Regions from separate parts of the Arthrobacter sp. Y3224198 genome, predicted to be linked through region 1. Evidence: predicted binding sites of a transcription regulator. Region 1 holds the regulator's gene; the other holds the start of a gene.

The links. Region 1 encodes LexA, which represses DNA repair genes until DNA is damaged. Its sites were predicted from a motif close to TCGAACANNTGTTCGA; they were not measured.
Region 2: the regulator LexA is predicted to act here: its motif matches at 4,361-4,376, upstream of AC5RUF_RS04100 (DUF6504 family protein).

Annotation. Positions count from the first base shown of each region.
Region 1 is NZ_JBNHFG010000016.1:34,607-40,682, reverse strand. It holds gene hflX (GTPase HflX) at 1-416, shown strand, start outside; gene AC5RUF_RS10485 (ATP-dependent DNA helicase) at 409-2,448, shown strand; gene lexA (transcriptional repressor LexA) at 2,581-3,330, opposite strand; gene AC5RUF_RS10475 (LysM peptidoglycan-binding domain-containing protein) at 3,761-4,144, shown strand; gene AC5RUF_RS10470 (histidinol-phosphate transaminase) at 4,271-5,371, shown strand; gene hisB (imidazoleglycerol-phosphate dehydratase HisB) at 5,613-6,076, shown strand, end outside.
Region 2 is NZ_JBNHFG010000005.1:2,222-8,297, reverse strand. It holds gene thrS (threonine--tRNA ligase) at 1-452, opposite strand, end outside; gene AC5RUF_RS04105 (DNA polymerase III subunit alpha) at 532-3,942, opposite strand; gene AC5RUF_RS04100 (DUF6504 family protein) at 3,961-4,272, opposite strand; gene AC5RUF_RS04095 (hypothetical protein) at 4,796-5,071, shown strand; gene AC5RUF_RS04090 (MDR family MFS transporter) at 5,078-6,076, opposite strand, start outside.

The sequences.
Region 1 (6,076 bases):
ACGTCGTTGATGCCTCGCACCCTGACCCTGAAGGCCAGATTGCCGCGGTCCGCACGGTCCTGGCCGAAGTGGATGCCCGCAAGGTCCCCGAAATCATCGTGCTCAACAAGGCCGACGCCGCCGACCCGTTTGTCCTGGAGCGGCTGCGCCAGCGTGAAAGCCGTCACGTGGTGGTTTCGGCGCGTACCGGGGAAGGCATCCCCGAGCTGTTGCAGGCCATCTCCGAAGGCATTCCCCGTCCCGGAGTGGACCTGGAGCTGCTGGTGCCGTACGAGCGCGGCGACGTCGTGTCCCGGCTGCATCAGCAGGATGCGGAAATCATTGCGCTGGACCATGTGGAGACCGGAACTCGGTTGCACGTCAAGGTCCGCGAAGGCCTGGCCGCGGAGCTGGAGCCGTTCGTGACCCATGGGTAGGAAGTCCGCTGAGGGGCCGGAGCAGGTCCTCGAGCTTCTTGATGCTGCCGTCTCTGGCATGGGCGGGCAGAACCGTCCGGGGCAGCACGAGATGGCCCGGCAGGTGGCGGAGGCGATCGAGTCCGGTGACCACCTGCTGGTCCAGGCCGGCACCGGCACGGGAAAGTCCCTGGCGTATCTGATTCCGCTGATCAGCCACGCCCTGGAAAGCGAGAAGCCCGCGCTGGTGTCCACCGCCACCCTGGCCCTGCAGTCCCAGATCGTGGGCCGGGACCTCCCGCGCCTGCTGAAGACCCTGGAGCCCCAGCTTCCCCGCGAGGTGGATGTTGCCCTGCTCAAGGGCCGCAGCAACTATGTGTGCGTCCACAAGACCGGCGGCGGGTTCCCCGAGGAAGACGAGGCCGGAACACTCTTTATGCTCGGCGACGAGCAAGCCGTGCCGCACCCGGCCCCGTCCGGCGGACCCACCTCGGCACTGGGTCGCGACGTCGTCCGGCTGCAGGAGTGGGCCCAGGAAACCGAAACCGGAGACCGGGACGAACTGCTGCCCGGCGTCAGCGACCGGGCCTGGCGCCAGGTCTCCGTGACCTCTATGGAGTGCCTCGGCGCCCAGAAATGCCCCGTGGCCGAAGCCTGCTTCAGTGAACGGGCCAGGGCCAAGGCCGCCGAAGCCGACCTGGTGATCACCAACCATGCGATGCTTGCCATCGCCGCCTTTGAAGGCCTGGCCGTGCTGCCGGACTATGACGTGGTGGTCATTGACGAGGCCCACGAATTGCAGGACCGGGTCACGGGTGCCGTGACCGGCCAGTTGTCCGGGACCATCATCTCGGCGGCGGTTTCCGCTGCCCGCAAGCACACCTCCGCCACCATGGAACCGCTGGCCGCTGCCGGCCGTGCGTTTGACCAGGTGTTTGCCCCCGTTCCGTCCGGGCTGCTGTCCGGGCTTTCGGAGGACCAGGAAATGGTCCTGGGCCACGTGCGCGAATCCGCCCGCACCGCGCTTTCCGATTCCAAGCCCGAGGGCGACAACGTGGACGGCGGACGGCAGATGGCCCGCTCCCGGCTGATGGCCGTGCAGGAGCTGTGCGAACGCATCCTGGACGCCGTGAACTCCGGGGAAGTCCTCTGGACGTCCCGTCCCAGCACCTTCTCGCCCGGGGCCGGCTACACCGCCCCCGAAGAGGACTCCCCGCCCACCATCAACGTGGCGCCCCTGTCCGTTGCCGGGCGGCTGCGGGAAGGGCTCTTTGACGGGCACACCGTGGTCCTGACCTCGGCCACGCTGGCGATCGGCGCGGAATTCGGGCCCGTGGCAGGCGCCCTCGGACTGTTGGGAACGGGTGCGCCCAAGTGGACCGGCACCGACGTCGGCAGTCCCTTTGACTACCCCCGGCAGGGCGTCCTCTATGTTGCCAAGGATCTGCCCAAGCCCGGCCGGGGCACCTCCCCGGAACAGCTGGACGAAATTGAAGCGCTGATCAAGGCGTCCGGCGGCGGCGCACTGGGACTGTTCTCCTCCCGGCGCGCTGCCGAGGAAGCCGCCGATGCCCTTCGGGGACGGGTCGATTTTCCGATCCTGTGCCAGGGTGAGTCCACCATGTCGGCGCTGGTTAAGCAGTTCGCCGACGACGACGCCACCTGCCTGTTCGGCACCATGTCGCTGTGGCAGGGCGTGGACGTGCCCGGAGCCTCCTGCCGGCTGGTCATCATGGACCGTATTCCGTTCCCGCGGCCGGATGATCCGCTGATGACGGCCCGCACCCGGGCGGTAGCCAAGGCAGGCGGCAACGGCTTCATGAGCGTGTCCGCCACCCATGCCGCGGTGCGGCTCGCCCAGGGCGCAGGCCGGCTGATCCGCGCCTCCGGCGACAAGGGGGTGGTGGCGGTCCTGGACTCCCGCCTCGCCACCGCACGGTACGGCAGCTTCCTGCGGGCCGCGCTGCCGCCGTTCTGGTCCACCACCGACCGTTCCGTGGTGCTGCAGGCACTCCAGCGGCTCTCGGCCCAACATGCCGGATCCCGGGGCTGACATCCGGGCCGGGCAACCGCTGCATGTAACCAGCCATAAAAACAGCGCCGCCGGCTTCGAAGCCGGCGGCGCTGTTGTTGATTAAGCACTGTTGTTGGTTAATGGGCTCTGGCCACGGGGGACCAGCCCGGGTCAGAGGGAACGCATCACCGAAACCACTTTGCCCATGATGGTGGCCTCATCGCCCAGGATGGGCTCGTAGCGGGTGTTCTGCGGCAGCAGCCATGTGTGCCCGTTGCGTTGGCGGAAGGTCTTCACCGTGGCCTCGTCTTCGAGCAGGGCGGCAACAATGTCGCCGTTCTCCGCGGTGGGCTGGCGGCGTACCACTACCCAGTCACCGTCGCAGATGGCTGCGTCCACCATGGAATCGCCGGCCACCCGAAGCATGAACAGGTCGCCGTGGCCCACCAGCTGGCGGGGCAGCGGAACCACTTCCTCCACCTGCTGGTCGGCAAGGATGGGACCGCCGGCCGCAATGCGGCCCACCAGGGGAACCATCGCCGTGTCAATGGCCGTGGTGAGGTCGCTGACGTGCGAGGCGCCGCTCTTTGACCCGGACTCGGCCGGGGTGGTTCCCGCCGTGCTGTCCGGACGTGCCTCGTCCGCAGGGCCGTTGCCCCGGCGGGCAGGGGCGTCCCGAAGCATCAGCGGCACGAGGATTTCCATGGCGCGCGGCCGCTTGGGATCGCGGCGGATATAGCCCAGCTTCTCCAGCTGGGTCAGCTGATGCGTGACGCTCGAGAGGCTGGCCAGGCCAACAACGTCGCCGATTTCCCGCATGGACGGCGGGTAGCCGTTGGCGTTGACGGAACGCTGGATGGTTTCGAGGATTTTGGTCTGGCGGGCAGTCAGACCCTTGCTGCGGCCGGCCGGAGCGGGCACGGCAGGGGAGGGGGTGCTGCCATTGGAAACAGTCCTGCGGGCCACGTCGGCTTCCCTTCACGGTCGGCCCGCCGGTGCGGGCCAAATGGTTCGGCGGTCTAACTGGACCCGGACGGTGCTGTAACCGGTGCCGGACCGTTTTGTCAGAGGCGGATGGTTAGTTGGTTCCAGCCGCTTTCCGACAGGTTCAACGCTAGGGGAGCGCAGCACGTTTATCAAACATATATTCGAGCGAGTCTCGACAATGTTCGTAGATAAGTGCTAGAAATGTTCGAGTACCACTTAGAACATACGTTCGAGTCCGGCCCTGCGACACCTCGCCGGGCCCACCAGATGTTCGAATGCAGTTTCGAGGCACAGTGTTCTTCCCGGGTTAGTCGGGAAGGACCGGACAAAGCCACGCTGCGGTTCGGACCGGAAAGGTATTGAGATGTCAGTACACGTAATTCCCTTTGCACCGACCCGCAGCACCCGCACTTCCGGCAGCACTCCCCGTACCGGCCAGGCGCCGCTGCGCCTGACCCGCCGTGGACGGCTTGTCCTGGTGGGGGCGCCCCTGATGTTTTCGACCGCTGCGCTTCTGGCATTTGTCGGTTTCTTCACCGCGCCGGCCATGGCATCGGCGGATTCCGCCGAACAGACCCGTACCCTCCAGGTGTCCGTGTCCAGCGGAGACTCGCTGTGGTCCCTCGCCACGGAATACGCCCCGGAGCGCGATCCCCGCGATGTCGTGGCCGACATCGTTGAACTGAACAACCTGGACAACGCCACGGTGCCCGCCGGCCGCCAGCTCTACATTCCGGTCGCCTCCTGACCGCCGGACGGTCCGCCGCCCAGGACCCGTCGTCACGAATGCACCGGCATCTGGCGGCCACAGCTCCGGCTTCATGCCGCGTCGTTCAATTCACTGCCGGACCGGGCCGCACCCTAAGCTGGACAAGTGAGTGAACAGCTGGAAAACCTGAACCGACTTCCCCTGCGCGAAGATCTCCGCGGCCTGAGCCCGTACGGAGCACCGCAGCTGGATGTGCCGATCCTGCTGAACGTCAACGAAAACACCCATGGACTTCCCGGGCATGTACGGGAGGCGATTGTCGAGGAAATCCAGGCGGCCGTTTCCGGCCTTAACCGGTACCCGGACCGCGAATTCACGAAATTGCGGGAGAACCTGGCGACGTACCTGGGTCACGGGCTTACCGCGGAGAATATCTGGGCCGGCAACGGCTCCAACGAGGTGCTGCAGCAGATCCTGCAGGCCTTCGGCGGTCCCGGCCGCACCGCCATGAGCTTCCCGCCCACGTATTCGATGTACCCGCTGCTGGCCAGCGGAACCGGAACAGCCTACGTCACCGGCACTCGGGAAACGGACTTTTCCCTGAACCCGGCCTCAGTGGCCGAACAGATCCGGGCGCAGGCTCCGACCGTGATCATTCTCTGCACGCCGAACAACCCCACGGGTACCGCGCTGGGGTTGGACGTGATCGAGGCGGCGTACGAGGCCGGCGAAGCATCCAACGCGATTGTCGTGGTGGACGAGGCCTACGCAGAGTTCTCCCATACCGAGACTCCCAGCGCACTGCAGCTGCTTCCCGGCCGCGAGCGGCTGATCGTCTCGCGCACCATGTCCAAGGCCTTCGCCCTGGCCGGCGCGCGGATCGGTTACCTGGCTGCCGCGCCGCAGATTGCCGATGCCCTGCGGCTGGTCCGTCTGCCGTACCACCTGTCCGCCATCACCCAGGCCACCGCCAACGCGGCCCTCACCCATGCCGAAGCGCTGCTGGCCAATGTGGAGGACATCAAAGGCCAGCGGGACCGGATTGTGCGTGAACTTCGGGAACTGGGACTTACGCCGGCGCCGTCGGACGCCAACTTTGTCCTGTTCGGCGGCATGGCGGACCCCCGTGCCATCTGGGAAGGCCTGCTCGAGGCCGGCGTCCTGGTCCGGGACATCGGCATCGAGGGGCATCTGCGGGTAACCGCAGGCACAGAGGCGGAAACCACGGCTTTCCTGACCCGGCTGCGGGAACTGCTCGCCGCCTGAGTGCCGCCCGCTTCCCGGGTGCGGCCGGCGTGCCCGCACCCGCTCCGCCCGTAACGCCGCGTGCCGGAACACCCGTACCCGTGGCGCCCGCCCCGGAAAGCCCGCTCCCGGACGCCTGCCGGATACCGCACTGCCGTCCGGTGCCGGGCCCACGTTCAGGGACAGACAGGCTTCGGGACTAAACTATGACCTGCCGCAGCTTTGCCCATTGCTCCGGCCCCGACCTTCGTGAAGGAACCCCATGACTGTGGAGACCGCTACCGGACGCACCGCCCGCCTTGAGCGGACCACCAGCGAATCGTCCGTCCTCGTCGAGCTGGACCTGGACGGCACCGGCCGCGCCGATATCAGCACGTCCGTGCCGTTCTATGACCACATGCTGACCGCCCTGGCCAAGCATTCCCTGATCGACCTCACCGTCCGTGCCACCGGCGACACCCACATCGATGTCCACCACACCGTCGAGGACGTAGCCATCAGCATCGGCGAGGCCCTCAAGACGGCACTGGGCACCAAGGCAGGAATCCGCCGCTTCGGCGAAGCCACGGTTCCCCTCGACGAGGCGCTGGCCAACGCCGTGGTGGACATTTCCGGACGGCCGTACCTGGTCCACTCCGGCGAGCCCGCAGGGCAGGAATACCACCTGATCGGCGGGCACTTCACCGGCTCGCTCACCCGGCACGTTTTTGAAGCCATCACCCTGCA
Region 2 (6,076 bases), on a different contig from region 1:
GGCTCGTTGGCCATGGCGGCACGGGCTTCGTCTTCGGTCACCACACGGCGGGCGAACTTCTGGTTCGAGTTGACGATCTTCTGCATCATCTTCTCGAGGGTCTTCAGGTCTTCGGGGGTGAACGGCTCGGCGACGTCGAAGTCGAAGTAGAAGCCGTCCTTGATGTACGGGCCGATGCCCAGCTTGGCGTCGGGGCGCAGCTGCTGCACGGCCTGGGCCATCACGTGCGCGGTGGAGTGGCGCAGGACGTTCAGGCCGTCCTCGGAGTCGATGGTCACGGCTTCGACCACGTCGCCCTGGTCGAGCGGGGTGTCCAGGTCCTTGAGGACCGAGTTCACGCGCATCACCACAACGTCACGGCGTTCGAAGAAAAGCTGCGCACCGGTGGTGCCAGTATCCACCGTGGTCTCTTCGCCGTCGACGATGAGGGTGAACTTCTCTGGCACTGACACGGTTGTCTCCTAGATTTCGTTGTACGGGGTCTGCGGCACGGCCTGGAGGCGGCCGGCTCCTTCTACGCCCCTACCGATGTTATCCGCTGCGCTTGTGCCCCACCAACATGCCGCGCTGGGAGCCCGGCTGCGGAAGCGAGCCGGTGTCCGCCAGATTCCAGGCTTCAAGGGCCTGCAGGCTGATGCCGCGGGCACCCGTGCGGCGGGTCAGTCCGCGGATCAGCAGCAGTTCCGTGCCGAAGAGCAGAGGGCCGGCCTTTTCCTGCGCCTCGTGGAAGAAGGTGCAGTCCACGCAGCCGGTGCCGTCGTCAATGCTGATGAACACCACACGGCGGCCGCCGCGCATGGGCGGGGTTTGCGTGGCCACACGGATCCCGGCCACCAGCACCTCGGTGCCGTTGCGCAGGTCCATCAGTGCCTCTGCCGGCGTGACGCCCAGCCCGCGCAGCAGCGGGGCATAGCTTTCCATCAGGTGCGCGCTGACATCCACGGACAGCAGGTCCAGTTCGGTGCGGATTTTCTCCCGCAGGCCCGGTTCGGGCAGTTCGTGATGCAGGTTCTTCAGTTCGGTGTCCCCCAGCGGCAGGGCCAGCTGCCCCGGGATGGGATCGTGCCTGCGCGTCCCGGGCCTGGCCGGAGCGGAGTCGAGGTAGGAAATGAGGTCCGCCCGGCTGCCCGCGGATCCGGTCTGCCGGCTGAGTGAATCAAAGGCGCCGAGCTGGGCCAGCCGGCGCAGCGTGGGCCGGGAGACCCGGGCCCGGGCACGCAGATCGGCCAGCGAGTCATAGGGCTGGCCGGCGGCAATGCGCCGGAGCTCGACGGCGGAGAGGCCGTAGATGCCGGCCAGGGACAGCCGGATGCCGAGCGTGCCCTCGTCGGTCCGCTCCACCCGGTACTGCTCACCGCTGCGGTTGATGTCCAGGGGCAGGATGGGGATGCCCATCCTGCGGGCTTCGGCAACCAGCAGGCGGCGTGGGTACATTCCGGGATCATGCTCGAAGATCCCGGCGAGGAAGGCGGCAGGGTGGTGCGCCTTCAGCCAGGCGGACTGGTAGGTGGGCACGGCAAACGCGGCCCCGTGCGCCTTGCAGAAACCGAAGCTGCCGAAGGCCTTAAGCGTGTCCCAGACCTTATTGATGGTCTCCGGGGTGTAGCCGTGTTCCGCGGACTTGCTGCGGAAGTATTCCTCCACCCCCGGCTCTGCGGCTTCGTTGCCCAGCAGCCGGCGCAGCTCGTCCGCCTTGGCCAGGCCGCAGCCGGTGAAGACGTTCAGGGTCCGCAGCACCTGCTCGTGGAAGACAGTCACACCGTGGGTTTCGGCCAGCACCGGGCGCAGCGCCTCGTGCGGGTACACCTCGGGTGAGAAACCGTGCCGGTGCTCCAGGAACGGCCGGACCATGTCGGATTTCATGGGACCGGGCCGGAACAGGGAAATGTCGATGATCAGGTCATTGAATTCACGCGGGGCGAGTTTGCCCACCAGCTCGCGCTGGCCCGGGGACTCGATCTGGAAGCAGCCGAGGGTGTGCGTGCTGCGGATCAGCTCATAGGTGGGTTCGTCGTCGAACGGCACGGCGTCCAGGTTGATCCGGCCGTCCGGCTCAATGAACTCCGGATCCTCCCCGTGCCCGCCGGCGGCAATGACTTCTTCCCGGGAGGAATGCACCCGCACCACCTCGCGCACGGCAAAGGCCATGGCGCTTTGCATCCGCACCCCCAGGACATCGAGCTTGAGCATACCCATGGGATCCATGTCGTGCTTGTCGAACTGGGACATGGGCAGGCCCAGCCCGCTGGGTTGCACCGGGGTACGGTCCAGCAGGGACTTGTCCCCCAGGATCACCCCGCACGGATGCATGGAAATGTGCCGGGGCAGGCGGTCCAGCCGCTCGGTAAGGTCCACCAGCAGGTCCAGCTGTTTGCTGTTTTCCACCTGGCCGGAGAAATCCCGCAGTTCCGGTTTTTCGGCGAGCGCCTCACGGAAGTTGCGCGCCGAGAAGCGCCACAGCTGCTTGGCCACGGCTCCGATGTCCTCTTCTGCCATCCCCAGGGCCAGTCCGGCGTCGCGCACTGCTCCCCGTGCCCGGTAACCGTTCTGCATGCTCATCAGCGTCACGCGTTCCGCGCCGAAGCGTTCGAAGATGCGGTGATAGACGTTGTGCCGTTCGGCGCTTTCCACATCGATGTCGATGTCCGGCAAGGTGGAGCGGTCCCGGGAGAGGAAGCGCTCAAAGATCAGGTCATGGTCCAACGGGTTTACGTGGCTTACTCCCAACAGGTAGTTCACCAGCGAAGAGGCGCCCGAACCGCGGGCAGCCGCGCGTACCCCCATTCCCGTGATCATGTCCGAGACTTCCGCCACCGTGAGGAAGTAGGAGGCGAAGCCCAGCCGTTCGATGATGCCCAGTTCGTGTTCGAGCCGGTTGCGCATCTGGACTTCGGCTATCGAGTCCCGTGACCGCAGGCGACGGGTAATCCCCGCCTCACAGCGCAGGCGCAGCTCCGCCATGGGCTCGGCGCTGATACCGATCACCGAGGCTTCCGGGACTACGGGCTGTTTCCAGCCCAGGTCCGCCACGGGGTCAGCCCGGCAGGTATCCGCGAGCGCCGCAGTATCGGCAAGCATCCGTACCGCCCCGGAGGAGCCGTAGCCGGCTTCCGAGCTGATCTCCTTCGCCAGGGCCGTCATGTCCCGTGCGCTCTTGAGCCAGCCCTGCCCGTTGGGCTGCCGGTCCGGGAGCCGGGCGAGCGAGGTCAGCGAGCGCGCGGCGTCGAGCACGTCGGCCGTGGCCGCGCCGTCTTCGTCCACATACCGCACGGCATTGGTCAGGATGGCGGGGACGCGCATCTCATCGGCCAGGCGGAACATCCGCACCGCGTGGGCGAGGCTGAGGTTCTCCCCCGGCGGGGCAAGGTGCGTCACTACCTCGACGGCGAGCGCCCCTGCCGGAACCACCGAGCGCCAGCGGGCGAACAGCGTACGGGCCACCGCATAGCTGCGGCTGCGCATGGCCTGCCCGACGTCGGACTGCGGGCCTATCAGGATGGTGAGCACGGGCGCACCCTCCCTGTGTGGCGTCCCGTCTTCCGCCACCGTTCCCTGCGCATAGGCGGCAAGCTGCTCCATGGTCACGCCCACGGGTTTGCCCGTGCGGGCCCGTGAGGCGGAGGTGGAGTCATGCGCGGCAGAGATCAGCCGGCACAGTGCACGGTAGCCGGCGCCGGCGTTGCGGCCGTGGGCAAGGATGACCACCCGCCCGGTCACGGCGTTCCCGCTGTCCAGGACGGCGAGGTCCACCCCCACGATGGGATCGATTCCTGCCTCCATGCAGGCGCGCAGGTGCTTGACCGTTCCGTACAGCCCGTCCCGGTCAGTGCAGGCGAGGGCATCTGCGCCGTCCGCGGCAGCGGCTGCGGCCATCTCCTCGGGCCAGGAGACTCCGTAGTGGGCGCTGAAGGCTGTGGCTGCGTGCAGGTGGATAAAGCTCATCGGTTGGGCACTGTCCCCTCAGGCACTGGGCCTCAGCGCGTCATGGATGCGGATCAGGCGCCAGCGGTCGGTGTTCACATGATGCGAGAGGTCCAGGGTGCGCAGCTCGGAGCGGTCACTGACACGGGCCTGAACCCGCCAGATCTCGGTATCCACCAGCCCTGCACCGTGGCCGCGTTCGGCCCGGGTTTCCTCTTCCCACCAGTTGCGGCGTTCATACCAGCGCACTGGATCGGCGCCCACCTTGTAGGTATGCCCGCCCCACACCAGCCGCAGGGGCTTGCCCGCCGGCGAGCACACCACCTCTATTGCTTCGCTGAAGACACCCATTCAGCTTCCCTCCCCGCCTGGTACGCGTGCACACCGCACGCCGCCCCGCCCTGACCGGCGTTCCACCGGTTATCGATTGGCAACTAATTCGAACATATATTCGAACGCTCTTCTTTTCAGTGTACGGCCGACGGCTGACAATGGGCACCACTTGGCGGGAGATGGGAGCAGATCGAGGCAAGCACACTGGGGAGGCGCGAGGCGAAACAGCGTTCCGTAGGGCACACTGTTGCCACGCCACCCATCTAAGGAGCCACCCATGGAGCCCGAAACGTACGGTCCGCCAAATGCAGCGCCCTCCGGACCGCTGGCCACTCCCCAAGCCATGCCGATGCCGTATGTGAACCCGTACGCCGGCCCGGGCCAACAAACGGGACAACAAGCGGGCCAGCCGGGTCACATGCAAATGGGCCAGCCGGTTTCATTCCCCACCGCCGGTGCCGTCTATCCGGGCTATCTGCCTCCGGAGCAGTTCCCTTCGAAACCCGCTCCGCAACGCTTCAGCGTGGCGGCAATCACGGGAATGGTCATTGTGACTATCATCTGGGCCCTTGCCCTGTGGCCGCTCCTCGCCTGGCTCCTTGCCGGCGGCGTCCAGGGAGTAGGATTCCTGGACGCGATACCGGTCCTGGGATTCATCGCCCTGATCGGATCGGTTGGCGGCTTCATAGCCGCGCTGGCGAACGGGCACAAAAAGCTGGCGGCCCGGTTGTACATCATCCCCTGTCTGGTGTGGCTGGGCTGCGTCATGGCGTCGATTGCGCTGCTCTTCTTCCTTCTCCTCGGCTTCTCGGGCTAGGCCTTCCTACACTTCCTCTTCGGCTTCCGCCCGGACCGAGGTGGACAGCGGAACCTCTTTGATGAACAGGCACAGCACCAGGGCCACGGCCACAATGGGCACGCTGAGCAGGAAGATAGGCGGCAGGGCGTGTCCGAAGGCGGAGGCGATGAAGTCCTGCGCCGGTGCGGGCAGGCCGCGCAGCATGGCCGGGCTCAGGGAATTGATGTCCCCTCCCACGGCTGACCCGGCTCCCACCGGCGCCGCCATCTCGTTGTCCAGCCGGTGGATGAAGATGGAGCCGAACAGGGCAATACCGAACGAGGCGCCGATCTGGCGGAAATAGTTGGCCGCGGAGATGGCCGCCCCCATGTCCCGCCCGGGCACGCTGTTCTGCACAATCAGCACCAGGTTCTGCATCAGCATCCCCAGCCCGAGGCCCATCACCAGCATGCCAAGGGCAGTGAACCCATACGGCGTCGTGTCCGAGATCCGTGAGAGCAGCACGAGCCCGGCGATGATCACCGCGCAGCCCAGCACCGGATAGATCTTGTATCTGCCCGTACGGGAAATCAGCTGCCCGGTGCCGATCGAGGTCAGCAGCAGCCCGCCCATCATCGGCAGCATCATCAGGCCCGATTGCGTGGCCGTGGCCCGGTTGACCATCTGCAGGAACGTGGGCAGATAGGAGATGGTGGAGAACATTGCTATGCCGACGGCGATGCCCACCAGGACGGGCAGCAGGAAGTTCCGGCCGCGGAACAGCCCCAGCGGCAGGATGGGTTCCGCAGCGCGCTTCTCCGCCAGGACAAACGCCGTGCCCGCGGCCAGCGTCATTGCGGCCAGGGCGAGGATCTGCGGGCTGGACCAGGCGTACGTGGTGCCGGCCCAGGTGGTCAGCATGACCAGCGCCGCGCTCGCCACCGCCAGCAGCCCGGCGCCGGCGTAGTCCAGTTTCGGACGCCTGCCCCGGGGCTTGGGCAGGTGCAGCGAGGAAATGACGACGGCGAGCGCCACGGCCCCGAT